DNA from 3 places in the Pseudomonas sp. P8_241 genome. Region 3 is predicted to be linked to each of the others. Evidence: riboswitches for the same ligand, from Rfam matches in the RefSeq annotation. Region 3 holds a riboswitch; each other region holds the start of a gene.
The links. A riboswitch is a leader RNA that binds a small molecule or an ion and turns the genes downstream of it on or off. The one in region 3 is predicted to bind cobalamin.

Region 1 (6,747 bases), 270 kb from region 3:
GCCCACCGCACGCTGCAGTGCTTGCATCATATGGGGCAGTTGCACCCGCGCTTCATGCAAGTACTCCATGCCCACCAGTTCCTGGAGGTAGAGGTTCTGCATGTCCTGCTCCAGCGAATGCTGGGTCCGCAGGCTTTGTACACCGAGCACCAGCACCAACAGCAGTAGCGCGGCAAACCCCAGGATCAGTTTGTGCAGAAGCGCAAGGCGCTCAAGCAGGGTGCGCAATCCGGCCATGGCCTGTCCTCGTGATCCTGATAAAAATACGGGTGAAGGGAGTGGGAAGTACCGGGCTCAAAGCGACTGGCCGCTACGTTCCAGGGCGGCCTGTTTGGCTGCCATGTCCTGATTGGTGTCGGCGAAACGCTCGGCAACAGCCCGAAACTGTTCAACGCAGGCCAGGAAGGCGTCGCAGATGTCCGGGTCAAAGTGGCTGCCTCGCCCCTGCCGGATAATCTCGACGGCTTGCTCGTGGGGCATTCCGGATTTATAGACCCGCCGGCTGATCAGCGCGTCATAGACATCGGCCACCGCCATCAACCGGGCGCTGATGGGAATGTCGTCAGCCGCCAGCCCCTGCGGGTACCCGCTGCCGTCCCATTTCTCCTGGTGACTGTAGGCAATCTCCTTGGCCAGATTGAGGAAGTCGACGCGAATGCCCAGCGCATCCTCGGCATGCTGGATGGCGTCACGCCCCAGCGTTGTATGAGTTTTCATGATCTCGAACTCTTCCTCAGTGAAGCGTCCCGGCTTGAGGAGGATATGGTCGGGAATGCCGATCTTGCCGATGTCATGCAGCGGCGCCGACTTGAAGAGCAGCTCGATGGTCTCCTCGCTGAGGAAGAGACTGAAACGCGGATGTTCACGCAGATGCTCGGCCAGCACCTTGATGTAATGCTGGGTCCGGCGGATATGGTTGCCGGTTTCGTTATCACGCGTCTCGGCCAGTGAAGCCATGGCCTGGATGGCCACGTCCTGGATCGCAATCACTTCGCGAGTCCGGCGCTGCACTTCCTTTTCCAGATAGTCGTTTTGATCGCGCAGGAAGTCTTTAGCGGCCTTGAGCTTGAGCTGGGTATCGACCCGCGCCAGTACCAGCGCCGGCCTGATCGGTTTGGTGATGTAGTCGACCGCCCCCAGCTCCAGGCCATGGATCTCATCGTCGGTCCCGGCCATGGCGGTCAGGAAGATGATCGGAATGTCGCGGGTGCGCGGGTCGCGCTTGAGCCGCTGCGCCACTTCATGGCCGGACATCCCGGGCATCATGATGTCGAGCAGGATCAAGTCCGGGAGCGTATCGCCCTGCAATACCCGCAACGCCTTCTCACCGCTGTTGGCGGCCTTGACCCGGTATCGATCCTTGAGCAGATCGGTCATCAGCATCAGGTTATCGGGCGTGTCATCGACCACCAGGAGGGTCGGCGCAGTGTAATGACGCTGTTCGACGCTCATGGCGGGCGACTCCCTTGTCAGATATCGGCATTCCAAGGCAACAATTGCACCCCGGCGAAGCAAAGCTTAGCGGTCATACCAGCCTGTCGCCTGGCTGCGCGCATCATGATCCAGGCAATCGGTCGCCCGAGGATCAGTATTTGATGTCCCGGGCCTCGCGACGGGTATCCTGCTTGGTGCTGCGCTTTTCCTGGCGGCAATCGACGTTGGTCTTGTCGTTGCTCTTTCTGCAATCCTGCTTGGTTTGCCGTGCCGTGGAGCGCCCATCCTGGCGGGTATCGCGCGCGTCACGCCGCTGTTCACCCTGCTCGGTCGCGTAGACTGGTAGCGATATCCACTGCGCGCCAGCGACAACGATGAACGCTGCTGCCAGAGCCTTCAAACTGTGCGTGCGAATCATGATCGTTCTCCAATTCGAAATCTTCCGGTCGCGTCTCAGGCTCACCGGCGATGTTCAGGGAAATGTGCCTGACATTGTTCGCTCAAAACCCACAAAACTGCTTTGTGGCACATGAGATCTGACGATAGGGCTCCAAGGGCAGTCCCGCAAGGAGCGTTATGTGCAAAGTTCGCAAAATGCCCCCGGGCAGCGACTAAACTTTGGCGATGAACGCTTGCTGCAAGGAGATATCCATGAGCGCCTCGCTGCCCGAACTCGATGCTGCACTGCCCCGACTGGCCTGCAAGATCCGCGTACTGGACGCCCTGGCCTGGCCGGACGGGGTGGAGGAAGACTTCCTGGAGCATTGGCGTGGCGGTAAAGCCCGATTACCTCGCGTCGAACTGCCGCCGCGTGATCACAGTGCCGACATCGCCGCTCTGGAAACGTTTGCTGGCCGCTGCGATCAGCAGCATCCGGCCGGGCATCACCTGGCCGTGACAGCGCGCAGCTATGCCATGGCCGGGCGGATGCTCGGCGCCATAGGCACCCCTGCGTTCACTCAATATTCCTCAGCGTTGTACCGGCGACCGGATTTCGATTACCCGCGCCTGAAACTGACCATGCTGGACGCGGCGCGTTTTTTCCTCGAGACCACCGATGCATTGCTCGGCGGCAGCCGAATTGCGCCGAGCGAAGCCGATATCCCGGCCCAGACCTTCGCCGACTGGATGCAACCGGAACTGGACAATTTTTTCGGTCCGGGTCGAATTTCAGTCATTCTCGATCCCACCCTGGCAGCCAAGGCGATCGCCGGCTCAACGCGCATTCGCTTGCGCGCCAGCGCACTGTTCTCGGAACTGGACAAAAACCAGTTATTGCAACATGAGGCCTTCGTGCATGTGGCGACGGCACAAAACGGCGCACGCCAACCCAATCTGAAGAGTCTCGGTCTGGGAGCTCCCCGCACGACCCAGACTCAAGAGGGCATCGCCACCCTCGCCGAGCTCTTCACCGGCAGCATGGACATCAACCGCCTGCGGCGCCTGGCGCTGCGCGTACTGGGGGTTCAACAGGCGCTGAACGGGGCCGACTTCATTCAGGTGTTTGAAGGGTTTGTGGCGGCCGGTCAGTCACCAGAGGAGTCCTTTCGCTCAACCCAGCGGATATTCCGTGGCGCCGACCTGCGGGGTGGTTCGGCCTTTACCAAGGATGCCGCGTACCTCACCGGCCTGCTTGGCGTGCATACCCTGTTGCGCATCGCGATCCGCGATAATCGCCCGGAACTGGTCAACCATCTGTTTGCCGGACGCCTCAGCCTGGGAGACACCCTGCGCCTGGCGCCACTGTTCGACTCCGGCTGGCTCCAGGGCCCGGTTTATCTTCCGGCCTGGGCCAGCGATCTGCGTCGGCTCGCCGCGAACCTGGCCTTTTCTGCCTTCATTTCCCGGATCCCGCTGGATATCCTCGATCTGGACGTGTTCATGGCATTCGCTGACGAACACGAGGCCGATGCCAGCGCCCTGTGATCAGGGCATCACGCGACGGTTTGCGCGGTATCCACCACCTCTGCCCGCCGCACATGCAGGTTTTTTGTGTGCACTGAATTAGCCCTGCCCGGCATGATCGACTACTATACCGCGCCGGTTTCCAAACGGGATTAATAGGGAATCCGAGATGCGCCTGTCGCATCGAACGGAACTGCCCCCGCAACTGTAGATGCCGAGCCTGCTTCTTTATTGCCACTGGATCGAATCCGGGAAGGCTGGAGCATGGCGATGACGCATCAGTCAGGAGACCTGCCGGCACAGAACATCACTAACCGGCGGGGTGTCCGGAAGGGACATCCTTGCCGCGTGTTTTTTGCCTGAACCCGGCCTTGCTCTGCTCCAGCGGCAGCGTTTGATTGTGTGTTTCCAGACCGTACTCCCCTGCTCCGTGTACGGTACAAATGGAGATTGCATCATGCTGCTGCACCGCGTTGTCGCCCTCATCACCGGTTGGGTCCTGTGCTCGCAGGCCTTTGCAACCTCGACTCACTATCCGTTGACGCTAAAGAACTGCGGCAGCACGCTGACCTTCCAGCACGCCCCGACGCGTACCGTGACCATCGGCCAGGCCGGCACCGAAATGCTCTATGCCCTGGGGCTCGGCGACAAGGTCACGGGGACTTCCCTGTGGTTCAACGAGGTGCTGGGCCAGTACAAGACGCAGAACGACAGGATCGAGCGCCTGGCCGATAACGAACCGAGCTTCGAAGCCGTCATCGGCAAGCGGCCGGAACTGGTCGCGGTGGAACTTGAGTGGATGGTCGGCCCGCAAGGCGCTGTGGGTACCCGCGAACAATTTCACGAACTGAACATTCCAACCTACCTCCTGCCGTCCGATTGCGAAGCCAAGGACAACCTGGTCGGTGCCGACGGCACACGCCTGCAGCCCTTTCGCATCGACAGTATCTACAAGAGCGTCAGCCAGCTGGCAGAGATTTTCGATGTGCCCGAGCGCGGCCATCAACTCAATGCCGAACTCAAGGCCGGCCTTGCCCGGTCCGTCGCGTCAGTACAAAAAAAGGATTTGCGGCACACCAGCGCACTGGTCTGGTTCTCCAGCGCGGATATGGGCCTCGATCCCTATGTGGCCGGCCACAAGGGCATTGCCGATTTCATGCTCAAGTCCCTGGGCGTGCGCAATGTGGTGCAGTCCGATGAAGAATGGCCAACCGTAGGCTGGGAAACCATAGCCAAGGCCAACCCGACGTTTTTAGTGATTGCACGCATGGATCGCCGCCGTTTTCCGGCTGACGACTATCAAAAGAAGCTGGCGTTTTTGCGCAGCGATCCCGTCACCCGCAACATGGACGCGGTGAAAAACGACCGCATCATCATCCTTGATGCCCTGGCCCTGCAGGCCAGTGTCAGGATGTTCGATGGCGTCGAGCAATTGGCCAACGCCATCAACGGCTACGACTTGTCGAAATGACGGCGATCACAATTCGGGTCCTGTTGGCATTCGCCACGCTATTGATAGCAGTGATCGCCGGTGTGGCCATCGGTGAAACGGCAATAGCCCCAGGCGTGGTGTTTGAGGTATTGGCCAACAAGCTGTGGGCGGCGGGATACGTGCTTGATCCGATCGATGAAGGCATTGTCTGGAATTATCGCCTGACCCGTGCACTGGTAGCGGCCGCCTGCGGCGCAGGGCTTGCGACCTGCGGAGTGATCTTGCAATCGCTGCTGCGCAACCCCCTGGCGGACCCCTATCTATTGGGCATTTGTGCGGGCGCCTCGACCGGAGCGGTGCTGGTGGCACTGCTCGGCGTGGGCGCCGGAATGGTTTCGTTATCCGCGGGCGCCTTCAGCGGAGCCGTGACCGCTTTCGCCCTGGTCATATTACTGGCTCGGGTCAGCGGGCGTTCCAGCGGTACTGGCCAGATCATTCTGGCGGGCATCGCCGGTTCGCAGTTGTTCAACGCGCTGACGGCCTTTCTGATCACCAAGTCAGCCAGTTCCGAACAGGCGCGCGGGATCATGTTCTGGCTGCTCGGCAATCTGAGCGGTGTGCGTTGGCCGTCGGTAGGGCTGGCGGTGCCGGTTGCCGTGGCAGGTCTGGTGGTGTGCCTGTGGCACCGTCGGGCTCTGGATGCCTTCACCTTTGGCGTTGACTCGGCCGCATCGCTCGGCATACCGGTGCGTCGGGTGCAATTTCTGCTGATCGGCTGCGCCGCATTGGTGACCGCCGTGATCGTCTCGATTGTCGGCTCCATCGGGTTTGTCGGCCTGGTCATTCCCCACGCTGCGCGCCTGCTGCTGGGGACCGGACATGCTCGTCTGTTGCCCGCCAGTGCCCTGGGAGGGGCCGTGTTCCTGATCGCGGCCGATGTGCTGTCGCGCACCCTGATCAAGGGCCAGGTCATTCCCGTCGGCGTGATCACCGCATTGGTTGGCGCGCCGGTTTTCGCCCTGATCCTGATTGGCCGGAGAAACGCCCGATGAGTGCCACCTGCGTACTGAGCTGTAGCGGTCTGAGTTTCAAGGTGCGCGACGCCGGGTTACTGAGCGATATCGGCCTGGATGTCCACCAGGGTGAAACCCTGGGCATCGTCGGGCCGAACGGCTCGGGCAAATCCACCCTGCTGAAACTGCTCGCCGGTGTACGCCAACCCACCGCCGGCGAAGTTCGGCTGGCTGGCCAACGCCTGGGCGAACTGTCGCGTCGAAGCATCGCGCAAAGCCTGGCGGTGGTTGAGCAGCAGGCCGACACCGACGACGCGATCAGCGTGTTCGACGCCGTCGCGCTGGGGCGCACGCCCTGGTTGTCAGCCTTGACACCCTGGTCGAACGAAGACGCTGCCATCGTCCTGCAAGCCTTGCACGACGTCGATGCCATGCACCTGCGCACGCGCATTTGGGGCAGTCTCTCGGGGGGTGAACGCCAGCGTGTGCACATCGCCCGGGCACTGGCTCAGCGCCCCCGGATCCTGCTGCTCGACGAACCGACCAATCACCTCGACATCCAGCATCAGTTGATCATTTTGAAGGTGGTTCAATCGTTGCCGGTGACCACGTTGGTCGCGCTGCATGACCTGAACCAGGCGCTGACGTGTGATCGTTTGGCGGTGCTTGAGCGAGGGCGCCTGGTAGCGCTGGGCAAACCGCTCGACGTCCTGACCCCGCAACGCTTGCTGGACACCTTTGGGGTACACGCGCACTACCTGACGGACCCTTTCGATGGCGCGCAGATCCTGCGTTTGCGTTCTACCTGACTTTTATGGATTGCCGGCCCGGTCCACCTGGCTTTGACTTGGGCTCGAAGGTTGCCCTCACCGAGGAAACAGCAGCGTAATGGCGAACCGCCCTCCCCAGCCTTGCGCACCATCCTCAGGGGTGTCGAGCCAGTAACGCGGCCCTGCTTGCACC
Region 2 (6,747 bases), 860 kb from region 3:
CAGGTCAATCATGCCGGGATCTATGTTGGCGAGGGGCGCTTCGTCCATGCACCCGCCACCGGCGGTACTGTGAAGCTCGACAGTTTGTCCAAGGCTTATTGGCAGAAAGCCTACCTCAGCGCCAAGCGCGTTCTGCAGCCGGAGCATCTGGCGCGCAATCCATAATCGCCTGAGGTTGTGGACATGACCGCTCGCACGCTCAATCTCGACGATGGTTTGTACCAATACCTGCTCGATGTTTCCTTGCGCGAAACGCCGCTACTCAAGCGTTTGCGCGACGAAACCCAGGCAATGCCCATGGCGCGATGGCAAGTGGCACCGGAGCAAGGGCAGTTTCTCGCGCTGCTGGTGAAACTCACCGGCGCCAGGCATGTGCTGGAAATCGGCACTTTCACCGGTTACAGCGCCCTGTGCATGGCGGCGGCATTGCCGGATGACGGCTCACTGATCTGTTGCGACATTCCCGGCGATTACAATGCCACCGCCCGCCGTTACTGGCTCGAGGCAGGGCTGACCGGGCGAATCGACCTGCGTCTGGCGCCTGCGCTGGAGACGCTTGGCAAGCTGGGCCAGCCAGGTCAATTCGATCTGATTTTCATCGATGCCGACAAGGCCAACTATCCCGCCTACCTGGAGCATGCGCTGCGTCTGTTGCGGGTCGGTGGGCTGGCGGTGTTCGATAACACCCTGTGGAGTGGCCGAGTTCTCGAGGCAAATCCCGAGAGCGAAGACACCCGTGCGATCCAGGCGCTTAATCGAGCGTTGAAAGATGACTCGAGAGTGGATCTATCCCTGTTGCCGATAGGCGATGGATTGACACTCTGCCGTAAACGGTAGTCATCAGCAGGAAAGATCGCAGCCTTCGGCAGCGCCTACAGGACGTGCGCCAATCAATGTAGGAGCTGGCGAAGGCTGCGATCTTTTGCTGTCTATTTTGCAGTCGACACCCGCCAAATCTTGTTCCCTACATCGTCGGCCACCAACAAATCCCCCTGCTGATCAATCACCACGCCCACGGGTCGACCCATGGCCTTTTCCTCGTCATTGAGGAACCCGGAAAGGACATCAACCGGCTGCCCGGCCGGTTTGCCGGCATTGAATGGCACGAAAATCACTTTGTAACCACTGTGCGGCTTGCGGTTCCACGAGCCGTGCTGTCCGATGAAAGCACCTTGAGTGAACGGTGCTGGCAGTTTGCTGTTTTCGGCAAACGTCAGGCCCAGCGAGGCGGTGTGCGGGCCGACGGCATAGTCTGGCTTGAGAGCTTTGGCGACAAGATCCGGATTCTGCGGCTCGACGCGAATATCGATGTGTTGACCGTAGTAGCTGAACGGCCAGCCGTAGAACGCGCCGTCCTGCACCGAGGTGATGTAGTCCGGCACCAGGTCGCTGCCGATTTCATCGCGCTCGTTGACCGCGGTCCACAGCGCGCCACTTTGTGGTTCCCAGGCCATGCCGTTGGGATTACGCAAACCCGAAGCAAAAATCCGGTGGTTGCCGGTGGCGCGATCCACTTCCCAGATCGCGGCGCGTCCTTGCTCCTTGTCCATGCCATTTTCCGCGACGTTACTGTTGGAGCCCACGGTCACGTACAACTTGCTGCCATCCTTGCTGGCGATGACATTTTTGGTCCAGTGGTGATTTAGGGGGCCGCCCGGCAAGTCGACCACTTTGATCGGCGACGACTTGATCGTCATATCGCCGTTCTCATAGTGAAAACGCAGCAAGCGGTCCGTATCGGCCACGTACAGGTCGTTGCCGACCAGCGTCATGCCAAACGGTGAATTGAGATTTTCCAGAAACACGCTGCGGGTTTCCGCAATACCGTCGTGATCCTTGTCCCGCAGCAGGGTGATGCGATTCGGGCTCGGCACGCCGGCTCCGGCGCGGCCCATCACTTTTTTCATGACCCAGCCTTTGACGCCTTTGCCATCGTCGGGTTTGGGCGGGGCGTTGGTTTCGGCCACCAGCACGTCGCCGTTGGGCAATACATAGAGCCAGCGCGGGTGATCAAGGTCTTCGGCAAAAGCGGCTACTTGAGTGCCTGCGGCGGCGACGGGTTTGGCACCGGCAGGCCAGCCGATGGCGGGCGCGATGTTCACCGTCGGGACCAGGGTTTTATTGGGTTCGGGCAGTTGGGGCGAGGGGCCGGTGCCGTCGGATACTTGCAGCCTGGAGGTCTCGCCACAAGCGGTGAGCCCTCCAGCGAGGGCGATAACGAAAACGAACGGGGAGGTGCGCATGCTGATCGTCCCTATGAATGCCTTGTTCTAATCATAGAGAAGCGCTGCCTTTCGATGGTTCAACCTTCAGCCGTGGGCTTGCGATATTCCTGCCCGGCCGCCCGGCTTTAATTGACGCTCCATTCCCAACCCTCTAACCTTCGCGGCTTGTTTCAGGTGCTCTGTGGCTTGTGTCGACAGAGTGAAACAGGGAAGCCGGTGAATGAGTTCTTCAAAGGGTTGAAGGTCATGATCCCGGCGCTGCCCCCGCAACGGTAAATGAGTGAAGGCTGCGCCTTGAGCCACTGTATCGATATGTCGATATGGGAAGGCGCGCAGTCGGGTGCAAACCGCTCATGAGCCCGGAGACCGGCCTGATTCATCCAACGGCATCACGGTGGGCGATGCCAGGCTTGTTGCCTTCTATTCTTGTGCCTGCCCGCCGTTATTCCAGCCTCAACGGAGAGCTTCCCCATGACTGATACCCCCGAACGTGATGAGCGCCATCTGGCGCGCATGCAGCGCAAAAAAGCGGTGATCGATGAGCGCATCGCCAGTTCCCCGAATGAATGCGGCCTGTTGCTGGTGTTGACCGGCAACGGCAAGGGCAAGAGCAGTTCGGCGTTCGGCATGCTGGCGCGAGCCATGGGTCACGGCATGCAATGCGGCGTGGTGCAGTTCATCAAGGGGCGCAACAGCACGGGCGAAGAGTTGTTCTTCCGGCGTTTCCCGCAACAAGTGCGCTTCCACGTGATGGGCGAGGGTTTCACTTGGGAAACCCAGGATCGCCAGCGCGACATCGCCGCGGCCGAGGCTGCCTGGGAAGTGTCCCGCGAACTGCTGCGCGATCCGTCCATCGGCCTGGTGGTGCTGGATGAATTGAACATCGCCCTCAAACACGGCTATCTCGATCTCGATCAGGTGCTCAGCGATTTGCAGGCGCGGCCGCCGATGCAGCATGTGATCGTGACTGGTCGCGCCGCCAAGCCGGAAATGATCGAGATGGGCGACACCGTGACTGAAATGGGCATGCTCAAACACGCCTTCCAGGCTGGAATCAAAGCGCAAAAAGGCGTCGAGCTGTGAATCAACCTCGTCATTGCCCGGCGGTACTGATCGCCGCGCCGGCTTCCGGTCAGGGCAAGACCACTGTCACTGCCGCGCTCGCCCGTTTGCATCGCAATCAGGGGCGCAAGGTTCGTGTATTCAAATGCGGGCCAGACTTTCTCGATCCGATGATTCTCGAGCGCGCCAGCGGTGCGCCGGTTTATCAACTGGATATGTGGATGGTCGGCGAGCAGGAAAGCCGTCGTCTGCTGTGGGAAGCCGCCGGCGAAGCTGATCTTATTCTGATCGAAGGTGTCATGGGCCTGTTCGACGGTACACCGTCCAGCGCCGACCTGGCGCGGCACTTCGGTGTACCGGTGCTGGGGGTGATCGACGGCACCGCCATGGCTCAGACCTTCGGCGCACTGGCGTTGGGGCTGGCGCGGTATCAAACGGACCTGCCGTTTGCCGGGGTCCTGGCCAACCGTGTCGGCACGTTGCGTCATGCGCAGTTGCTTGAAGGCAGCCTGACTGAAGGGTTGCGCTGGTACGGCGCCTTGTCCCGGGAAACCGGGATCGAATTGCCGAGTCGGCACCTTGGCCTGGTGCAGGCCAGCGAGTTGAACGATCTCGATGTGCGCCTCGATGCGGCCGCCGATGCCTTGGCCAGCAGTTGCGAGGTGGCGCTGCCGCCCGCCGTGGCGTTCGCGGCGCCGGACGTTATTGACGTCGAACCGTTGCTGGCCGGTGTACGCATCGCCGTGGCTCGGGACGAAGCTTTTGCGTTCACCTACGGCGCGAGCCTGGACCTGTTGCGGGCGATGGGCGCCGAGTTGTCATTCTTCTCGCCGATCCGCGATAGCGTGTTGCCGGAGGTGGACAGTCTCTATCTGCCGGGCGGATATCCGGAGTTGCACCATGTTGCGCTGTCGAAAAACACCGCGATGCTTGACGCGATCCGCGCACACCACGGGGCAGGCAAGCCATTGCTTGCCGAGTGTGGCGGCATGCTTTATCTGCTCGATTCGTTGACCGATGTCGACGGTACTCGCGCTGAACTGGTTGGCTTGCTGGCCGGTGATGCCGTGATGCAAAAACGCCTTGCCGCGCTGGCGTTGCAAGCGGTCGAGCTGCCGGAAGGGTCGTTGCGCGGACACACGTATCATCACTCGCTGACCACCACTGAGTTGGTGCCGATTGCCCGGGGTTTGAGCCCGAATGGCGGTCGCGGAGCCGAGGCGGTTTATCGTGAGGGGCGGATGACCGCTTCTTATGTGCACTTTTATTTTCCGTCCAATCCCTCAGCGATTGCCGCGCTTTTTGCGCCCGACCTTCAGGACGCCTTCGCTGGCAAGCCAGCTCCTACAAGGGACCACCTCTATCCTGTAGGAGCTGGCTTGCCAGCGAAGCGGTCATGACTGACAACACCTTCTCTGAAACCGAACGCGCAGCCGTCTACCGTGCCATCGCCGAACGCCGCGACATGCGTCACTTCGGCGGCGGTACGGTCGAGCCGGAGCTGCTTCGACGTCTGCTCGAAGCCGCGCATCAGGCGCCGAGCGTAGGCCTGATGCAACCGTGGCGTTTCATCCGCATCAGCGATCGCGCCTTGCGCCGGCAGATTCAGCAACTGGTGGAAGAAGAGCGCATCCGCACCGCCCAAGCCCTCGGTGAGCGCAGCGACGAGTTCATGAAGCTCAAGGTCGAAGGTATCGACGATTGCGCCGAAGTGCTGGTCGCCGCGCTGACCGACGACCGCGAGCGGCATGTCTTCGGTCGTCGCACCTTGCCGGAAATGGACATGGCGTCGTTGTCCTGCGCGATCCAGAACCTCTGGCTGGCGTCCCGTGCCGAGGGATTGGGCATGGGCTGGGTGTCATTGTTCGAACCGCAAGCCCTGGCGGATCTGTTGAACTTGCCGCCCGGTGCGAAACCGCTGGCGGTGCTGTGCCTGGGGCCGGTCAAGGAATTCTATCCAGCGCCGATGCTGGTGCTCGAAGGCTGGGCGCAGGCGCGCCCGCTGAGTGAACTGTTGTACGAAAATTACTGGGGAGTGAGTCAATGAGTGTGGCGTTGTTGAGTGTCGCCGCGGTTGCGCTGGATGCGCTGCTGGGTGAACCCAAACGCTGGCATCCGCTGGTGGCGTTCGGCCGTTTTGCCGACCGCATCGAGCAACGTTTCAACAGTGGGGGGCGCGGCTGGCGCAGCCATGGCGTCACCGCGTGGATGATCGCTGTGGTGCCACTGACATTACTGGCTACGGCATTTTCCTGGGCGCCTTATGTTGGCTGGATCGTCGAGATACTCGCGCTCTATTGCGCGCTCGGCATGCGCAGCCTCGGCGAACACGTCGAGCCGGTAGCCAAAGCACTGCGCAGTGATGATCTTGAAGAAGCCCGCGCGCGTGTGGGCTATCTGGTCAGCCGCCAGACCAGCGATCTGGATAAAACCGAAGTCGCCCGCGCCGCCACCGAATCAGTGCTGGAAAACGGGAGCGACGCGGTGTTCGCTGCCTTGTTCTGGTTTGCCGTGGCCGGTGTGCCGGGGGTGGTGCTCTACCGTTTGAGCAACACGCTGGATGCGATGTGGGGCTATCGTAATGAGCGCTTTGAGCGTTTTGGCTGGGCGGCGGCGAAGATTGACGACGTCCTCAATTACATTCCGGCAAGGCTGGTGGCAATGACTTACGCGTTGCTGGGTAAAACCCGCCTGTCGCTGAAATGCTGGCGTACGCAAGGCCCGACCTGGGACAGCCCGAATGCCGGTCCGGTGATGGCGGCGGGGGCGGGAGCGCTGGGAGTCGAATTGGGCGGGGCGGCGATTTATCACGGTGAACTGCATCAGCGTCCTCAGCTGGGCGAAGGTCCGCCGGCGGATGCCGACTCCATTGACCGGGGCTGGCAATTGGTCCAGCGCGGGGTATGGTTATGGCTGCTGATTCTCTGCATAGGGGCTGAATTTTATGCTTGAGCACGGTGGAAGGCTGCGCAAGGCCGCGCTCGAATATGGCATAGACGAATCCGAATGGCTGGACCTGTCGACCGGTCTGGCGCCCTGGCCGTTTCCTGTACCGGACATTCCGTTGCGCTCCTGGGCGCGTCTACCGGAAGCCGACGACGGGCTGGAGCAGGCTGCGTGTGATTACTACGGCACGTTACAGGCACTGCCGGTGGCCGGTTCGCAAATGGCCATTCAACTGCTGCCGCGCCTGCGTCGCGCCGGCAAGGTCGGCGTGCTGTCGCCTTGTTATGCCGAACATGCCGAAGCGTGGCGCCGCAATGGTTACATCGTGCGCGAAGTGGTGGAGCAGGAAGTCGACTTCTTCATTGACAGCCTCGACGTGCTGGTGGTGGTCAATCCAAACAATCCCACGGGTTTGAATCTGACACCGGGGCGTTTGCTGGACTGGCACGCGCGGCTGGCCCAGCGCGGCGGGTGGCTGGTGGTGGATGAAGCGTTCATGGACAACACGCCGCAG
Region 3 (6,747 bases):
CCTTTGAGGCGATCCCGGCCCAGGCGCGTTATCAGTTCATGCTCGATAACGCCGAATACTTCGTTCGCACCTTTATTCGCGGGCCGGTGTGCCGCGGCCAGATCGCCACAGATGTAATTCGCGACAACTTCTGGGCGTTGTTCCAGGCGCCGGACCACGATCTTTATGTCACCGACCCGAATTACCGCGGCCAGGCCACGCCGTTGCTGGCGATGCCGGGGCAGAACGATGACGTCGGCAGCGTCTTGAGTCTATGGCACGACTACCGTGACAAACGCAACGAATACGAGGCCTTGCGCCGCGACAGTTACGCCGATGAACCGGCGCCGAGCTGGTCGACACTCTGGGCCGGTAACGACAATTCGTTGCTGAGCATCTTCCGTCACTTCGACAGCGCCTCGGTGACCAAGGGCCTGATCGGCGACGTGCCGCAAACGATATGGCTGTTCGACTATCCGTTGCTGGAGCGCACTTATTACCAGTTGGCGGTCAACTTCGATGTGTTCGGCAACGTTTCCCATCAGGCCCAGACCCGCCTGTACTTCGACCTGATCCGTAACGGTGCCGAGCAGAACTTCTTGCGTTTGATGCCCGCCGATTCTCGCGATGGTTACCTTGATGACTGGTATCAAAACAGTGGCAAATTCAAAATGTGGCTGGATTACGAGTCCATCGACAACGATAAGCCGACTGCACTGAAACTCGACGAGGCAGACCCCAAGCGCGATTTTGCCAAACAATTGCTGGCCCGTTATGGCGACCTCAATGCGCAGCCCGATCCCATCAACCGCTGCGAGGGGGCCTATTGCTCCCGGCCGAACATCGATCCTGACCTGCAGAGCGCCGAACAGGCTCTCAGCCACCTGGCCTCGCGCCCGGCGGCCGGATTGAAGGTCATTGATCAGTTGCCCGAAGCCACCATGCTGCGAGTGGAAGCCGCGAGCGGCAAGCGTGTGGCCTACAGCCTGCTGCGCAACCGCGCGCACAGCAATGTGGCGTTCATGCTCGGCGAATCGATGCGCTTTCAGCCGGGGCTCGATACCCTGACCATTTTCCCGGGTGTGTTAAGCAGTTATCCGAACTTCATGTTCAACATCCCGGCCGGACAAGTGCCTGAGTTTGTGGGCGCGATGGAAAGCGCCAGGGACGCCGACAGTTTCGAGAAAATCGTCGAACGTTGGGGTATTCGCCGCAGTCATCCGCAGTTCTGGCAGTATTTTCATGACCTGAGCCGCTATATCCACGAGACAGATCCGGTGGAAGAGGGCGTGCTGGACATGAATCGTTACGAGAACCTTTGATCCACCACAATCCCCGTAGGAGCTGGCTTGCCAGCGATGAGGGCAAGACATTCAATATAAATGTCAACTGACCTGACGCCTTCGCCGGCAAGCCAGCTCCTACAGGGTATGAAAAGATCTTTTCCTGACAAAAATACTAGGACTTTGTCCGGCGCGTTGATTGGCGTAAACTGCGCCCAAGCCTGCGAGGAGTTTCCATGACCGCTATTACCATTACCGACGCCGCCCACGATTACCTGGCTGATCTGCTCTCCAAGCAGAACACCCCGGGTATCGGTATCCGCGTCTTCATCACCCAGCCTGGCACCCAGTACGCCGAAACCTGCATTGCCTACTGCAAGCCGGGCGAAGAAAAACCCGAGGACACCGCACTGGGGCTCAAAAGCTTCACTGCGTACATCGATTCGTTCAGCGAAGCATTCCTGGATGACGCGGTCGTCGACTACGCCACCGACCGCATGGGTGGCCAGCTGACCATCAAGGCGCCAAACGCCAAAGTCCCGATGGTCAACGCTGACAGCCCGGTCAATGAGCGCATCAACTATTACCTGCAAACCGAAATCAACCCGGGGCTGGCCAGCCACGGCGGACAGGTGAGCCTGATCGACGTGGTCGAGGACGGCATCGCTGTTCTGCAGTTCGGCGGTGGTTGCCAGGGTTGCGGTCAAGCCGACGTGACGCTCAAGGAAGGCATCGAGCGTACATTGCTTGAGCGCATTCCGGAGCTCAAGGGTGTTCGGGACGTGACCGACCACACGCAGAAAGAAAACGCCTACTACTAAGGTGTTCGCTGCGGCATAAAAAACGGCGCCCCGTGAGCGCCGTTTTTTTATGGGTGATGCATAAAAGATCGCAGCCTTCGGCAGCTCCTACGAGAGAATGCGTTCTCCTGTAGGAGCTGCCGAAGGCTGCGATTTTTTGACTCAAGGGCGATAAAGATGCGCATGCCCGGCACGATACAGCGATGACTCGCTGAAGTGATCACTGCCCAACACCCGTCCTACCAGAATCAACGCCGTACGACGAAACCCCTTCGCTTCAACCTTGCCGACAATATCTGCCAGCGTTCCCACCACCCAATCCTGATCCGGCCAACTCGCGCGGTGCACCACTGCAATCGGGCAATCGACGCCGTAATGCGGCACCAACTGGGCAACAATCTTCACCAGATGATTAACCCCCAGATGGATCGCCATGGTCGCGCCGTGCTGCGCCAGGCTTGAGAATTCCTCGCCCGGTGGCATGGCGGTCTTGTCGGCGTAGCGGGTCAGGATCACGCTTTGCGAAATGTCCGGCAGCGTGAGCTCGGTACCCAGCAGCGCTGCACACGCGGCGGTGGCGGTGACGCCAGGGACGATTTCGAACGGGATGCCCAGCTCACGCAAATAACGAATCTGCTCGCCAATGGCGCCATACAGGCTCGGATCGCCGGAATGCACTCGCGCCACATCCTGACCTTTGGCGTGGGCGGCCTTGATCAGGTCGATGATCTGTTCAAGGTGCAGTTCGGCGCTGTTGACCACCTGTTCGGCACAATGACCTTCCAGAACCGCAGCGGGAACCAGTGAGCCGGCGTAGATGATCACCGGGCAGCTGCGAATCAGTCGCTGGCCTTTGACGGTGATCAGTTCCGGGTCGCCGGGACCTGCGCCAATAAAGTAGACGGTCATCGTCGGTTCCTGTGGGATAAAGGGGCTGAACAGGGCTTCAGATGAAGAATGTTCATGATCGAGAGCGGGGATTATCGGGGTTTCAGGCCGCGCCGGCCAATGCCAGGGTTGCCTGGGCATATTTTTGACGTGGAATCAGCAATTTTGCCGGGCCTTGAGCCAGTTGTTCAGCCAGAGCCAGCGCAGCGCTTTCCGCTACGCCATAACAACCGGTGCGCTCGAAGGCGATTTGCGATTGATGACTTAGCTGGTGCTCATAAGCTGCAAGTTCTTCGCAACTGAAGTACTGCAACGGCAGTGCCAGTTGATTTGCCAACTCGATCAGAGCGGGTTCATCGCGCTTCAAATCGATGCTGGCCAGCGCTTTGATTTCATGCCGTGCGATCTGGTGCGCTGCCAACGCCTGATCGAGCAGCGCCAACAACGTACTGACGGGGCAGCCGCGCTGGCAGCCCAGACCGACGACCAGCGTCGGCGCTGCGCTGTTTTCAGTCATGCGTGGTATTGGCCGTCGCTTTTGCGGCGGAACAACCAGGCGCTGATCAGGCCAAGGGCCAGCCAGAACGCCACGTTGGTCAACTGCGAAGCGATTTTGAATTGGGCCTCCAGTGCTTCGGGAGCGAGCATCGAATGCACCTCCGGTTGTGGTGCGCCAATCACATGCGGAACAGCGAGGATCGCCATCCCCAGGACTTTCATCAACCAGTGGCGGCTGAAGGCGATCAAGGCGATGCCGACGGCGGTAGAAGAGGCGGTGCCGATCCACCACATTTGCCGTTGTGCCAGATCGGCCGCAGCGGTGCCCGGCAGTTCTGGTGGCAGGCCAAGTGTTGGCGCAAGCACGAAGGTTGCGTAACCGGCCAAACCCCAGAGCAGGCCCTGGGAAGTTTTGGTCGGTGCGCGCAGGGTGTACAGGCCCGCCAGCATCAGGGCAAAACCGACAGCGACCACCAGATTACCGCCGGTGGTCGACAGTACACGCTGCCAGCCGTCTTCTGGCTCCCAGGCTTCGGCGTCATGAGTGTGGGCGGCGACTGCACCTTCGGTGTGAGCGTGTTCGTGGACCTCAACGGCAGCCGGTCCGGATCTTTCGTAGGTTTCGGCCTGCAGAATCAGCGGCGAAACCCAGAAGCTTTGCAGCAGGGTGAGCAACAGGGCGGCCAACAGTCCAGTGAAACCAGCGGTTTGCGCGATACGCTTGATCATGTCATCAGGTCTCAATGGCACGGGAACGCGGCGCTGTGACGGGTATCGTGCGCGGCATTGTGTACCGCTTCGATGTGCGAGAAACCGGCGAAATACACAAGGCAGGCACCCAGGATCGACGCGAAAATGGCGGCGGTCATACGTTGGGTCAAGGTAGAAGTGGTGCTGGCGCTGGTGTGTTCGGCGCTGCTGGTGATCGACATGGCGTTTCCCTCTGGTCTGTCAGCGGGGAATAAGGGCGCATGCAAAACCCGGCACGAACGGGCGCGCAAGGGGGTGCAAACAGCGCCCGCCCACCGCGGGTTTGTTGTTCAGTGAACGTACAGGTCACTTTGTGTTGCGGGCCGGTCTCCGGGCTCACGAGGGGCGCCAGGCATTTGCCTGAACCTGAAAGCATCACCTTCCCATGCCGCAGTGGCACAGTGGTTTTGACGCTTCACTCGCTTACCGTTGCGGGGGCAGCACCGGACTGACATGGCTTTGGAGTAAAGCACATGATTCACCGGTTTCCCGTTTCACCCTGTGAAGGGCACCCGTAACAAAGCGTGTAGGAGAGCATGGGCGAGGCGTTCGCGTCAATTGGCAGTGGTTCTCACTTGGCGTCTTCTGTTGATTTGCACTTTGTAGGAAGGAGGCGCTCTCAGTGATTGACCCGCCCCAATACGATGCGTAGCCTTGCGCATTCGAGGTTCTTCGGCGTTTGTCGAAGCTAAGAAGGGAACGCGGTCGATGCCGCGGCTGCCCCCGCAACTGTGAACGGTGATGTTCGCTGCCACGCCACTGCACGCTCAACCCTTGAGCCCGCGGGAAGGCGCAGTGAATGCCAGGCCCAAGGCCGGCACGCCGTCAGCCAGGAGACCTGCCTCGATACAGATTCTCACTACAACCGGGCGGGGTGATCCGGTGGCGAACGCTTCCGGCGCGTGTGCACGTGGCCGGCTCTCGTCCCGTATGCCCGCCTCCAAAGCCAAAGGGTATCCGATGAAAACACTGGCCAAACTCCCCGTCACGATCGTCACCGGCTTCCTCGGCTCGGGCAAGACCACCTTGCTGCGGCACATGCTCGACAACGCCCAGGGTCGCCGCATTGCGGTGATCGTCAACGAGTTCGGTGAGCTGGGCATCGACGGCGAAATCCTCAAGCAGTGCTCCATCGGTTGCACCGAAGAAGAAGCCAACGGCCGTGTCTACGAACTGGCCAACGGCTGCCTGTGCTGCACCGTCCAGGAAGAGTTCTTCCCGGTGATGCGCGAACTGGTCGCCCGTCGTGGTGATCTCGACCACATCCTCATTGAAACGTCGGGACTGGCGCTGCCAAAACCGTTGGTGCAAGCGTTCCAGTGGCCGGAAATCCGCAGCGCCTGCACCGTCGACGCGGTGATCACCGTGGTCGATAGCCCGGCCGTCGCGGCCGGTACTTTCGCCGCTTTTCCGGATCAGGTCGACGCGCAGCGCAAACTCGACCCGAACCTGGACCACGAATCGCCGCTGCACGAACTGTTTGCCGACCAATTGGCCAGCGCCGATCTGGTGATCCTCAACAAAGCCGACCTGATCAACCCGCAAGATCTGGCCCGGGTACGCGCAGAAGTCGCCGAAGAGCTGCCGCCTGCGGTGAAGATCATCGAAGCCAGCAGCGGTCGCTTGCCACTGGACGTGTTGATCGGCCTCGGCGCCGGCTCCGAAGAGCACATCGACAGCCGTCACAGCCACCACGATCACCATCTTGACGGCGATGATCATGACGACCACGATCACGACGCCTTCGATTCGATCTCCATCGAACTGCCGCAAGCAGACGAAAGCCTGCTGATGGATGCACTGACCCAGTTGGTGGTCCAGCATGGCATCCTGCGGGTCAAAGGTTTCGCCGCGATCCCGAACAAACCGATGCGCCTGCTGATCCAGGGCGTGGGCACGCGTTTCGATAAACACTTCGATCGCCAGTGGGGGACCGACGAGGCGCGCAGCACGCGCCTGGTGCTGATCGGCCAGGCACTGGATGCCGCCACGCTCGAAGCGCAATTGCGCGCCGCGCTCAGCGTGTAGCCATGCACCTGCTCAGGACCCAGCCCGGCGGTTTTGTGTCGCAAGACAACATTGCCGACCTCGGACAAACCCCCGCCGAACTGGTGATCCTGTGCAGCGGCGACTCCAGCCTGGCGCTGCTCGCCGAAGCGGCGCAGCAGTTGCCCGACGATTATCCCAGCGTGCGTCTCGCCAACCCGATGCAGGTGCAGAATCACGCCTCGGTGGATCTGTACGTCGACGAAGTGCTGCGTCACGCCAAAGTGATCCTGATTTCATTGCACGGCGGTATCGCCTATTGGCGTTACGGCGTTGAGCGGTTGGTCGAACTGTCGCAGCGCGGCGTGCAATTGATTCTGGTGCCGGGAGATGATCGTCCGGATCCGGAACTCAGTGATCTGAGCACCGTGTCCCCTGAAGACCGCGACCGCCTCTGGCATTTCCTGCGCCAGGGCGGCATGGCCAATGCGCTGGATCTGTTCCGTTGTCTGGCCGGACGGTGGCTGGGGCGCGACTTCGCATGGTCCGAACCACAAATCCTG

Region 1: linked by a shared signal. The riboswitch ahead of QMK58_RS12145 (ABC transporter substrate-binding protein) and the one ahead of QMK58_RS13335 (CbtB domain-containing protein) in region 3 are both predicted to bind cobalamin.
Region 2: linked by a shared signal. The riboswitch ahead of cobO (cob(I)yrinic acid a,c-diamide adenosyltransferase) and the one ahead of QMK58_RS13335 (CbtB domain-containing protein) in region 3 are both predicted to bind cobalamin.

Annotation. Positions count from the first base shown of each region.
Region 1 is NZ_CP125377.1:2,647,656-2,654,402, reverse strand. It holds gene QMK58_RS12165 (response regulator) at 1-237, opposite strand, end outside; gene QMK58_RS12160 (two-component system response regulator) at 295-1,452, opposite strand; gene QMK58_RS12155 (hypothetical protein) at 1,586-1,852, opposite strand; gene QMK58_RS12150 (flavohemoglobin expression-modulating QEGLA motif protein) at 2,086-3,360, shown strand; cobalamin riboswitch at 3,459-3,653, shown strand; gene QMK58_RS12145 (ABC transporter substrate-binding protein) at 3,797-4,810, shown strand; gene QMK58_RS12140 (FecCD family ABC transporter permease) at 4,807-5,823, shown strand; gene QMK58_RS12135 (ABC transporter ATP-binding protein) at 5,820-6,593, shown strand; gene QMK58_RS12130 (transporter) at 6,651-6,747, opposite strand, start outside.
Region 2 is NZ_CP125377.1:2,061,405-2,068,151, forward strand. It holds gene QMK58_RS09405 (C40 family peptidase) at 1-165, shown strand, start outside; gene QMK58_RS09410 (O-methyltransferase) at 184-837, shown strand; gene QMK58_RS09415 (PQQ-dependent sugar dehydrogenase) at 930-2,243, opposite strand; cobalamin riboswitch at 2,381-2,615, shown strand; gene cobO (cob(I)yrinic acid a,c-diamide adenosyltransferase) at 2,697-3,308, shown strand; gene QMK58_RS09425 (cobyrinate a,c-diamide synthase) at 3,305-4,687, shown strand; gene bluB (5,6-dimethylbenzimidazole synthase) at 4,684-5,334, shown strand; gene cbiB (adenosylcobinamide-phosphate synthase CbiB) at 5,331-6,239, shown strand; gene cobD (threonine-phosphate decarboxylase CobD) at 6,232-6,747, shown strand, end outside.
Region 3 is NZ_CP125377.1:2,920,593-2,927,339, forward strand. It holds gene QMK58_RS13310 (fatty acid cis/trans isomerase) at 1-1,301, shown strand, start outside; gene nfuA (Fe-S biogenesis protein NfuA) at 1,499-2,083, shown strand; gene cobM (precorrin-4 C(11)-methyltransferase) at 2,225-2,971, opposite strand; gene QMK58_RS13325 (cobalamin biosynthesis protein) at 3,054-3,467, opposite strand; gene QMK58_RS13330 (CbtA family protein) at 3,464-4,177, opposite strand; gene QMK58_RS13335 (CbtB domain-containing protein) at 4,189-4,380, opposite strand; cobalamin riboswitch at 4,502-4,729, opposite strand; cobalamin riboswitch at 4,847-5,059, shown strand; gene cobW (cobalamin biosynthesis protein CobW) at 5,159-6,226, shown strand; gene cobN (cobaltochelatase subunit CobN) at 6,229-6,747, shown strand, end outside.